2 regions of the Sphingomonas sp. 320_CC genome follow, and region 1 is predicted to be linked to the other one. Evidence: riboswitches for the same ligand, from Rfam matches in the RefSeq annotation. Region 1 holds a riboswitch; the other holds the start of a gene.
The links. Region 1 has a riboswitch for cobalamin ahead of AC59GX_RS16705 (TonB-dependent receptor). Riboswitches for the same ligand answer to the same signal wherever they lie in the genome.

Region 1 (4,952 bases):
CGCGCGCGTTGCCCATCCCCGCCCGTGCTCGCCAGATCGAATTCATCGGCGACTCCCACACCGTCGGCTACGGCAACGTCTCGACCAAGCGCGACTGCACCGAAGCGGAGGTGTGGGCGACGACCGATACCGCGCAAGCCATGCCGGCGCTGGCGGCGAAGCGATACGGCGCGGACTATCAGGTCAATGCTATCTCGGGTCGGGGGATCGTCCGCAATTACAATGGCATGGCGGCCGACACGCTTCCCGTTGCCTATCCCTTCACGCTCTTCGACAAGGCGACGCGCTCCGTCGATCCGGCGTGGCACCCGCGTCTGTTCGTGATCGCGCTCGGCACCAACGACTTCACCACGCCGCTCCATCCCGGGGAGCCGTGGAAGACGCGCGAGGCGCTCCATGCCGATTACGAGCAGCGTTATGTCGACTTCGTCAAACGCCTCCGGGCCCGCGATCCGGACGCGCATGTCGTCCTGTGGGCGACCGACATGGCCGGGGGCGAGATCGCGGCGGAAGTCGGCAAGGTTGCCGCGCGTTTGAAGGCGGAAGGCCAGCGCAATATCGCGTTCGTGCCCGTCACCGGGCTCGCGTTCACGGGATGCCATTCGCATCCGTCGACCGCCGACGATGCGCAGATCACGACCGCCCTGTCGGGCTATATCGACGCGCATCCCGAGATGTGGGCGCACCGATAGCCAGCATACCGCGACGCGGTCGTGACGAGCCTTGATTATATATCCTCGGCCGCAATCCTCTCGACCGATCCTACGTTACCGGTATCGGCACCCGCCCGGTGCAGCACCCGCACCACCGCTTCTGGGCCGCCGCGGCGGACAAGCGCTACCCCGCGTCCCCCACCGGTCCGATGAAGGGGTGCGCATCGCAAACCTGCTGGACCGCCGCCTTCCTGGACGCGACGCGGGGGCGATAGGTCGACCAAGCGCTGAGATCGTTACGCGATCGTCGATTGCCCGCGTCGGAACGTCACGCTACACCTTGCCCGTCGGCCCGTTCTCGGATGGGTCGACATGATCGCACCGGTGCTCCGCGAGGAGCTTAATAGGGAACGCGGTGAGGGTGGCTTCGACCACCTGATGCCGAGGCTGTCCCTGCAACTGTAAGCGGCGAGCGTGATGCACGTGCGTGGTCGGGCGAAGTCCCCGGTCACCAGCCACTGGACCGATCGGTCTGGGAAGGTTGTGCATCGGGCGTTGACCCGTGAGCCAGGAGACCTGCCGGCGTGTGGTCGCTCTTGCCTGGTCCAGGGGATGGCCGAGGCACGGTACTCCGTCTGAGCGACGATGTGTGCGGTGGGGACCGCATGGGCAGGCGTGCCGGTCGCGATGGCGTCCGTCGGGTATGGCTGCTCCCGTTCGCTTGGACGTGCTCGGGCAATCCGCTCGTGGCGCGCTCGCCGGCGCACGTTCGAGCCTCGTGCTCGGTGACAGGCCCCTGCCGGTTCGTCCGACGCCTCGGGGGCTTTTATATGTCGTTTCCATCACCGTATGCCGCGTTTGCCGCGTCGTTGCTCGTCACCTTCCTACCATCCCTGGCCAGCGCGCAGACCAGTGAGGATCGTTCGGCGAGTAGCGCCGACGATATCCTCGTAACCGGCCGCCATCAGGCCGACCTGACGGTTCCGAACTCGACCGGCAGCCGCCTGAACCTGTCGCCGCTCGAAACGCCGGCGACGCTGTCGACGATCGACGGCAATACGATCCGGGCGCGCGGCGACGTGTCCGTGAACGACGCGACCAGCCGCGCGCCCGGCATCACCAGCGTCGCCAACCTCGGCAATGGTGGCACCGCGCTCGCCGCGCGCGGGTTCAGCGGTCAAGGTTCGGTGCTGCAACTGATCGATGGTATCCGCCTCTTTCCAGCAGCCGGCACGATCACCTTTCCGAGCGACCCGTGGATGGTCGAGCGGATCGACGTGCTCAGCGGTCCGGCTTCCGTCCTGTACGGGCAAGGCGCGCTAGGCGGCGCGGTCAACGTGCTGATGCGCAAGCCGAATACGCGGCACACCGATGTGGACGGCGAGATCGGCTATGGATCGCAGGACAGTTTCCACGTCGCAGCCGGTGCCGGTGGACCGCTCGACGAGCATCTCTCCTACCGCGTCGACGGCAGCTACAGGCGGTCCGACGGGTATGTCGATCGCGGGCAATCACGAAGCTACGCGCTGTCGGGGACGTTGCGCTGGGCACCGACCGATCGGTTCGTCGTCACGGTGCGCGACGATTATGGCAACCAGAATCCGATGCGCTATTTCGGTACGCCGCTGATCGACGGACGGCTCGACCACGACAATCGCGACCGCAACTACAACACGCGCGACGGCCATGTCCGCTACCGCGACAACCGGACAAGCCTCCAGGTCGATTGGCAGCCGAGCGAGACGCTCACCGTCAGCAATCAGGCGTACCGGCTCACCTCCAAGCGCGAGTGGCTCAACCTCGAAAGCTATTGCTGGGTGGCGGCGGACGGCTTCTGTCCCAATGGCGCGAATGACGTGCGCGCCACGCCCGGGCGCATCTATCGCACCGACATGACCGGGATCGTCCACGATCAGACGCAATGGGGCGACCAGGGTAGCGTGACGCTCAAGACGCGGATCGCGGACGGCGTGACCAATGACGTCGTCGCGGGCTTCGACGTGAACCTCGTCAAGCTCACCTATTCGCACAATTTCGGCGCCGACCCGCAGGTCTCGGTCGTCGATCCGTTCGTGTTCGATCCTGGCGTGATCGTCGACACGCAGGGGATCGCACCGCGGTATCGCACGCGGACGAACGAATATGCGATCTTCGCGGAGGACCGGCTGAAGCTTGGCGAGCATGTCTCGATCGTCGGCGGCATCCGCTATGAGCGCGATCGGATACGGCGCTGGACGATCGACTCGACTGCCGCCGTCCCGACCGCAAGCTTCGCGCTCGACAAGCGGCTCGGCAACACGACATGGCGGGTTGGGACGGTCTATCAGCCAGTCCCGACGGTCTCGTTCTACGCGCAATATGCCACCGGCGTCGATCCGCTGGGGACGCTGACGACCTATACCACCGGGCAGGTCCATTTCAGCAACGCGACGGGCGACCAGGTCGAGGCGGGCGCCAAGGCCGTGTTCCTGGATGGCCGCGGCACCGCGACGATCGCCGCCTATCGCATCGTCAAGAAAGGACTGTTGTCGCAACTGACCCCGACGAGCCCGATCGAGCAGGTCGGGCAGCGATCCGCGAAGGGTATCGAGGCTGCGGTGTCGCTGGACTTGCCGGCAGGGTTCGGGATCGACGCCAATGGCAGCGTCTTGGAGGCGCGGTTCGACGACTTCGTCTCGGGCGAAAGGAGTTTTGCCGGCAACACGCCACCCGACGTCCCCGAGACGACGGCGAACCTGTGGCTTAGCTGGACCGCGACACCGGCGGTCCAGGCGCGTGCCGGACTGCGCTATGTCGGGCGAAGATTCTCCGACAACGCCAATGTTTTCCGCATTCCGGGTTATGCGACGGTCGACGCGACGCTGTCCTACGCGGTGACGCCGCGGGTCGCGATCGACGTGCATGTCTATAATCTGTTCGACAAGGATTATGCGATCAACAGCTACGGCGCGCAGCAATGGGTGCTGGGGCGGCCGCGCGCCTTGGACGTGTCGCTTCGTGCCGGTTTCTAACGCCGGCAGGCACGCGCGCCGGTGGCTGTATCTCGTGCACCGATGGGTCGGCATCGCCAGTTGCCTGTTCTTCGCGATGTGGTTCGGGTCGGGCCTGGTGATGCTGTACGTGCCGTACCCTTCACTCTCGCCAACCGAAGCGCTGGCGAGAGCCGAGGCGATCGACTGGTCCGCCGTGAGCGTGCCGCCACCGCTCGATGCGGGGCGATTGCCGCAAGACCTGTTGCTCGAGATGCGCGACGGCGTACCGGTCTGGCGGAGTCAAGGCTGGGACGACGAGCGGCATACCGTTTCCGCAAGCAAGGGCCGGCATCTGGCTCCGGTGGACGCGGCTTATGCCGTTCGCGTCGCAAGCCGTTTCGGGCGAGCACGCGTCCTGAATGTCGAGCGGATCATGCGGGATCAGTGGACGGTGTCGGGTGGTTTCGACCGACATCGCCCGCTGTGGAAAGCGACATTGGAGGACGAGGGCGGCACCAATCTCTACGTGTCGGCTTCGACCGGCGAGATCGTCCAGTCGACCGACCGGACCGAGCGGTTCTGGAACTGGCTGGGATCGGTGCCGCACTGGCTGTATCCGACCGTCCTGCGCCAGGACAACGCCGCCTGGCGACAGGTCGTCATGTGGGTTTCGGGGCCGTGTATCGCCGCGGCACTCGCCGGCATCTGGATCGGTATCCTCCGCGCACGCATCGGCCCCCGCCGGTTCAAGGGCGGGCGGATGACGCCGTATCGCGGGTGGATGCTCTGGCATCATGTCGCGGGGCTGGTCGGCGGCGGTTTCCTGATCGCGTGGATCTTCAGCGGATGGTTGTCGGTCGGTCCCTGGCACCTGTTCCGAAGTGCGGAACCGGATGCGCGGGCGGTGCGCGCCTATGCCGCTGCTGGCGTGATGCCGGCCGTACCCCTCGACCGGTTGCGCCATGTCGGCGCGGGAGCCGTCCGTCTAGGGATTACCAACTATGCGGCGACACCCCTCGTGGTGCTCGAGTATCCGGATGGCCGACGTCAGATTCTCGACGCCGCGACGCTCGTGCCGTCCCAGCCAAAGCCAAATGCGATCGTTGCCGCCGCACGGGTGCTTGTCGCCGGCACGCCGCCGGTCGCGATCGACCGGCTGACCGAGCCCGACGCATATTGGTACGACCCCGGTGGTCTCCCTCGCCTGCCGATGCTCCGTTTGCGCTTCGACGATCCGGCCGCGACGTGGCTGTATATCGACCCCGCGACCGGCGACGTGCTGGCCAGGATCGATCGGCGCAGGCGGACATACCGCTGGGCGTTCGAC
Region 2 (4,952 bases), 210 kb from region 1:
GCAGCACGAGCTTGGCGGTCATCTGAGCGACGATCGCGACGACGCCGAAGCTGCCGATATGCGGATCGGCCATCACCGCGAGCAACCGCGTCCGATCGCCATGCGCCGCGCCCAGCCCGTCGGCGAGATCGGCCAGCCCGTCGAGGTGCAATGCGCCCGTGACGGCGATCCACGTCAGCAACGCGGCGCACGCCCCGGTCCAGGGGTCGATCGATGCACCTGCCCGTCCCGCCGAGGCGACGAGCACGCCGATCGCCAGTCCGACGAGCGGATAGTATCGGATCGCCGCGGCAAAGTCGGGAGCCCCGGCCTCGACGCGCGGCATCGGCAGGCGCGTCAGGAAACCGAACGCGACGACCAGCCGCTTCACGTCGCCAGCCCGACGATCTGCACCGTCCGATCCGGCTCCGGCCAGATCCGCAACGACACAAGCGCGGCATAAGGCAGGTCGAACGCCCATGTCCGGCGACGATCGAACCCACACAGGTCCGCGAGCGCCGCCCGGATAGCGCCACCGTGCGTGACGACCAACGTCGGCACCGACGGAAGTACCGCCAAGGCATTGCCGACCCGGTCCAGCAACGACGACCATCGCTCACCGTCCGGCGGCGGAGCAGCGTCCGGATCGTCGTGGAACCGAGCGAAGGCCGCCGGATCGATATCGGCTGGACGCATTCCGTCCCACGCTCCGAAGTCGAGTTCGCGCCACCGTCGATCGACCTCGCCGACGATGCCCCGCACGCTGCCGATCGCCGTCGCGCAATCGCGAGTACGCTTCAGGTCTGACGACACGATCGCGGCAACCTTCAGCCCTGCGGCTCGCCGGACGCACGCCGCAACGCCGGCCTCCGTCACCGGATCGTCCGTTCGCCCCAGCAACAGGCCTTTGCGGACGGGCGCGCCATGCCGCATCAGGTACAGCATGTGCGAACCGGTCACGCGACGGAGACCCCTGCCTCGGCAAACGTCGCCATCTCGTCATGCGTCGCCAGCGCCGCGCGGACGAGCAACGTCGCCACCGCCGCGCCGCTCCCCTCGCCTAACCGCATGCCCAGCGACAACAGGGGATCGAGGTCCAATGCCCGCAACAATCGCGCATGACCCGGCTCGGCCGACACGTGGCCGGCAAGACAATGCGCGAGAATATCCGGGCACGCAGCGGCGATCGGCGAGACCGCGGCACAGCATATGAAGCCATCGAGCATGACGGGTACGCCTGCGAGACGCGCAGCTATGACCGCGCCTGCGATCGCCGCAAGTTCACGACCGCCAAGCCGGCGTAGCGTCTCGAACGGCGTGCTCAGTGCGTCCCGGTGCAGCGCCAGCCCGGCCTCCACGGTCGCGATCTTGCGGGCCATGCCGTCGTCGTCGACTCCGGTACCGGGCCCGACCCAGTCGCGTGCCGATCCATCGAAGCTGGCGAGGCACAGCGCGGCGGCGGAGGTCGAGTTGCCGATCCCCATCTCGCCGAGCACGATCAGATCGGGTGCGTCCGCAACGACGGCGGCGCCCGCGTTGATCGCCGCGAGGCATTCCTCCTCCGACATCGACGGGGCGACGGTGAAATCGATGGTCGGCCGGTCGAGATCGAGCGGGACGACTCTGAGATCGAGCCCCGCCGCGCGCGACAGCGCGTTGATTGCCGCGCCGCCATGTTCGAAATTGGCCACCATCTGCGCCGTGACGGAGGCCGGAAACGCACTGACGCCGCGATCGACGATGCCGTGATTACCCGCGAAGATCACCACCCGGCCGCGATCGAGCCGCGGGCGTTCATGGCCCTGCCAACCGGCCATGAAGACGGCAATCTCTTCCAACCGCCCGAGCGAGCCCGGCGGCTTGGTCAGTTGCCCCTGCCGCGCCACTGCCGCCGATCGAGCGGCTTCGTCCGGCTGCGGCAACGCGCTCAAGGATGATAGAAATGCCCCGGCTGTCGGAAAAAAAGTCATTCCACGACGAACCCGGCAGGCGGCGTGCGGGTGATGAAATGGCCCTTCACGCCCTGCGGCCATTGTTTGAACGGCACCTGTCCGAACGCACTCTCGCCGTAGAGCCGTGCGTAATCCAGGATCGCACGGGCAGCGTCTTCGGTCGGCTCGAAACGGCCTAGCACATAGCCGACCTTGGCGGGTGCGCGCAGATGGATGGTGCAGAAATCCTGGCACGCGAACAGGCACGGCATTTCCTGCACGGCTACGTCGGCATAGGCGGGATCGCTCGCCTGCACTGCCTTCAGCGCACTGACCAGCCGCGCGCCGCCACGCTGGCCCTGCTCGTCGTCGCGCGCGTCGGCGGAATGGCGGCACGTGTTGCACGCGACCACCGCGACGCCGTCCTCGACCGGCTTCAGCATGTCCGTTCCCGGACGATCTTGGAATGATGTGTACTTGGCATAGGAACCCCTTCGGACAGTCGGTCCCGCACCGCGCAAAGGGCGAGAAGCGGACGCCTCCTGCCTTCGCGCGACGCGAAGCGATGTCGTCGCTCGGGGTGTTACCCGTCCGTTCGGCGCACCCTGGCCGGACGAAAGACGACCGCGACGGGCAGGTCTCCTGGCTCGCGGGTCAACGCCGTCCGCGCCGCCTTCTCGGGAACATCCCAATGGCATGAGGCACAATGGCTCGCCGCGTACAGTTGCAGGGGCAGCCGGGTGTTTCCCGTTCCCATTTTCATCCCCCTCGGCGTGAGCATCGGGGGAACCTGTCGCGGGCGAAGCGATAGGCGGGAGGAAGACCCGGCGCAAGACACGGCTACGTCGGTCAGAAGTCCGCCAGCCGTCCCCACGCCCTCCCGTCATCCTGACGAAAGTCAGGATCCAGGGTAACGGGCGGCAGCCTTCGTGGCTCTGGGGCCTGACTTTCGTCAGGATGACGGACGGTCCTCGTAACGGACCGTAGAGTAGGAAGCCGCCTAGAACTCCACGCCCGCCTGCGCCTTCACGCCCGACCGAAACGGATGCTTCACCTGCGTCATCTCGGTCACGAGGTCCGCCACCTCGATCAACGCATCAGGCGCGTTCCGCCCGGTCACCACGACATGCGTCATCTCCGGCTTCGCCGCCAGCACCGCCAGCACCTCGTCGACCGGCAGATACTCGTAGCGCAACACGATGTTCAGTTCGTCCGCCACCACCATTGCATAGGACGGATCGGCGATCATCCGCTTCACCTCGTCCCACGCCTCACGCGCCACCGCGATGTCGCGGGCGCGGTCCTGCGTGTCCCAAGTGAAGCCCTCCCCCATCGGCTTGAACTCGCACAGCGCGGGGAACGCATCGAAGATCGTCTTCTCGCCGGTCGCCATCGCGCCCTTGACGAACTGCACCATGCCGACCTTCCGCCCATGCCCGATCATCCGCACCGCCATGCCGAACGCGGCGGTCGACTTGCCCTTGCCCTTGCCGGTGTGGACGATGATCAGCCCCTTCTCGATCGTCTTGCTCGCGACGATCCGGTCCTGGACCTCCTTGCGCTTGGCGCTCTTGGCATTCTGTTCGTCGTCGGTCCGCATGATCAAGTCCTCTCGTCCTCCCGATGGCGGATCGCGCCGCGCGGCGCTAGAGCGACCGACATGCTCCGCATCACCGACCTCAAGCTGCCGCTCAACCACGCCGACGAAGCGCTCCCCGCCGCGATCCGCGACCGCCTGCGCGTTACCCCGCGCGACCTGATCCGCTACACCATCGCCAGACGCGCGCACGATGCCCGCGACAAGATGGACATCCAGCTCGTCTATTCGGTCGATGTCACGCTGAAGAACGAGGACACCGTCCTCACCCGCTTCCGCAAGGATCGTCACGTCCAGCGCACGCCGGATACCGGCTACCGCTTCGTCACCAAGGGCGGCGCGAGCTACACCGGCCCCCGCCCGGTGGTGGTCGGCGCGGGCCCATGCGGGCTGTTCGCCGGCCTGATCCTCGCGCAGATGGGGTTCCGCCCGATCATCCTCGACCGCGGCAAGGTCGTCCGCGAACGCACCAAGGATACCTGGGGTCTCTGGCGCAAAAGCGTCCTCAACCCCGAATCGAACGTCCAGTTCGGCGAGGGCGGCGCCGGCACCTTCTCCGACGGCAAGCTCTGGAGCCAGATCAAGGACCCGCGCCACTTGGGCCGCAAGGTCCTGACCGAGTTCGTGAAAGCCGGTGCGCCACCCGAAATCCTCACCGAAGCGCATCCGCATATCGGCACCTTCCGTCTCGTCACGATGGTCGAGAGCATGCGCGAGACGATCGAGGCGCTCGGCGGCGAATACCGCTTCTCGACGCGCGTCGACGGTCTCGACATCGTCGAGGAGGCCGGCACTCGCCAGCTTCGCGGTCTTCATCTCAGCACCGGCGACTATCTCGAAGCCAACCACGTCGTCTTCGCGGTCGGCCACAGCGCGCGCGACACGTTCGAGATGCTGCATGCCAAGGGCGTCTACGTCGAGGCCAAGCCGTTCTCGATCGGCGTCCGCATCGAACACCCGCAATCTTGGATCGACGAAGCGCGGTTCGGGCCGTGCGCGGGTCACCCTGACCTCGGCGCGGCGGCGTACAGCCTGTCGCACCACTGCAAGAACGGGCGCACGGTCTACAGCTTCTGCATGTGCCCAGGCGGCACCGTCGTCGCCGCGACCTCAGAGGAGGGCCGCGTCGCGACCAACGGCATGAGCCAATATTCGCGTAACGAACGCAACGCGAACTCGGGGATCGTCATCGGCATCGACCCCGAGCGCGACTATCCCGGCCACCCGCTCGCCGGGATCGAGCTGCAACGCCATTGGGAATCGCGCGCCTATGTCGCCGGCGGCTCGAACTACAAGGCGCCCGCGCAACGTATCGGCGACCTGCTCGCGGGGCGCGCGTCGACCGCGCTAGGCTCAGTGATCCCGTCGTACAAGCCGGGCGTCCATATGACTGACTTGTCGGAGTGCCTGCCCGAGTTCGCGATCTCTGCGCTGCGCGAGGCTTT

Region 2: linked by a shared signal. The riboswitch ahead of AC59GX_RS17620 (DUF1636 domain-containing protein) and the one ahead of AC59GX_RS16705 (TonB-dependent receptor) in region 1 are both predicted to bind cobalamin.

What each region holds. Positions count from the first base shown of each region.
Region 1 covers NZ_JCAWAE010000004.1:218,174-223,125, reverse strand. Annotated here, with positions in the region: gene AC59GX_RS16715 (SGNH/GDSL hydrolase family protein) at 1-692, shown strand, start outside; gene AC59GX_RS16710 (hypothetical protein) at 791-928, shown strand; cobalamin riboswitch at 1,021-1,251, shown strand; gene AC59GX_RS16705 (TonB-dependent receptor) at 1,484-3,664, shown strand; gene AC59GX_RS16700 (PepSY domain-containing protein) at 3,699-4,952, shown strand, end outside.
Region 2 covers NZ_JCAWAE010000004.1:425,529-430,480, forward strand. Annotated here, with positions in the region: gene cobS (adenosylcobinamide-GDP ribazoletransferase) at 1-370, opposite strand, end outside; gene AC59GX_RS17610 (histidine phosphatase family protein) at 367-924, opposite strand; gene cobT (nicotinate-nucleotide--dimethylbenzimidazole phosphoribosyltransferase) at 936-1,949, opposite strand; gene AC59GX_RS17620 (DUF1636 domain-containing protein) at 1,946-2,353, opposite strand; cobalamin riboswitch at 2,526-2,719, opposite strand; gene cobO (cob(I)yrinic acid a,c-diamide adenosyltransferase) at 2,911-3,510, opposite strand; gene AC59GX_RS17630 (NAD(P)/FAD-dependent oxidoreductase) at 3,571-4,952, shown strand, end outside.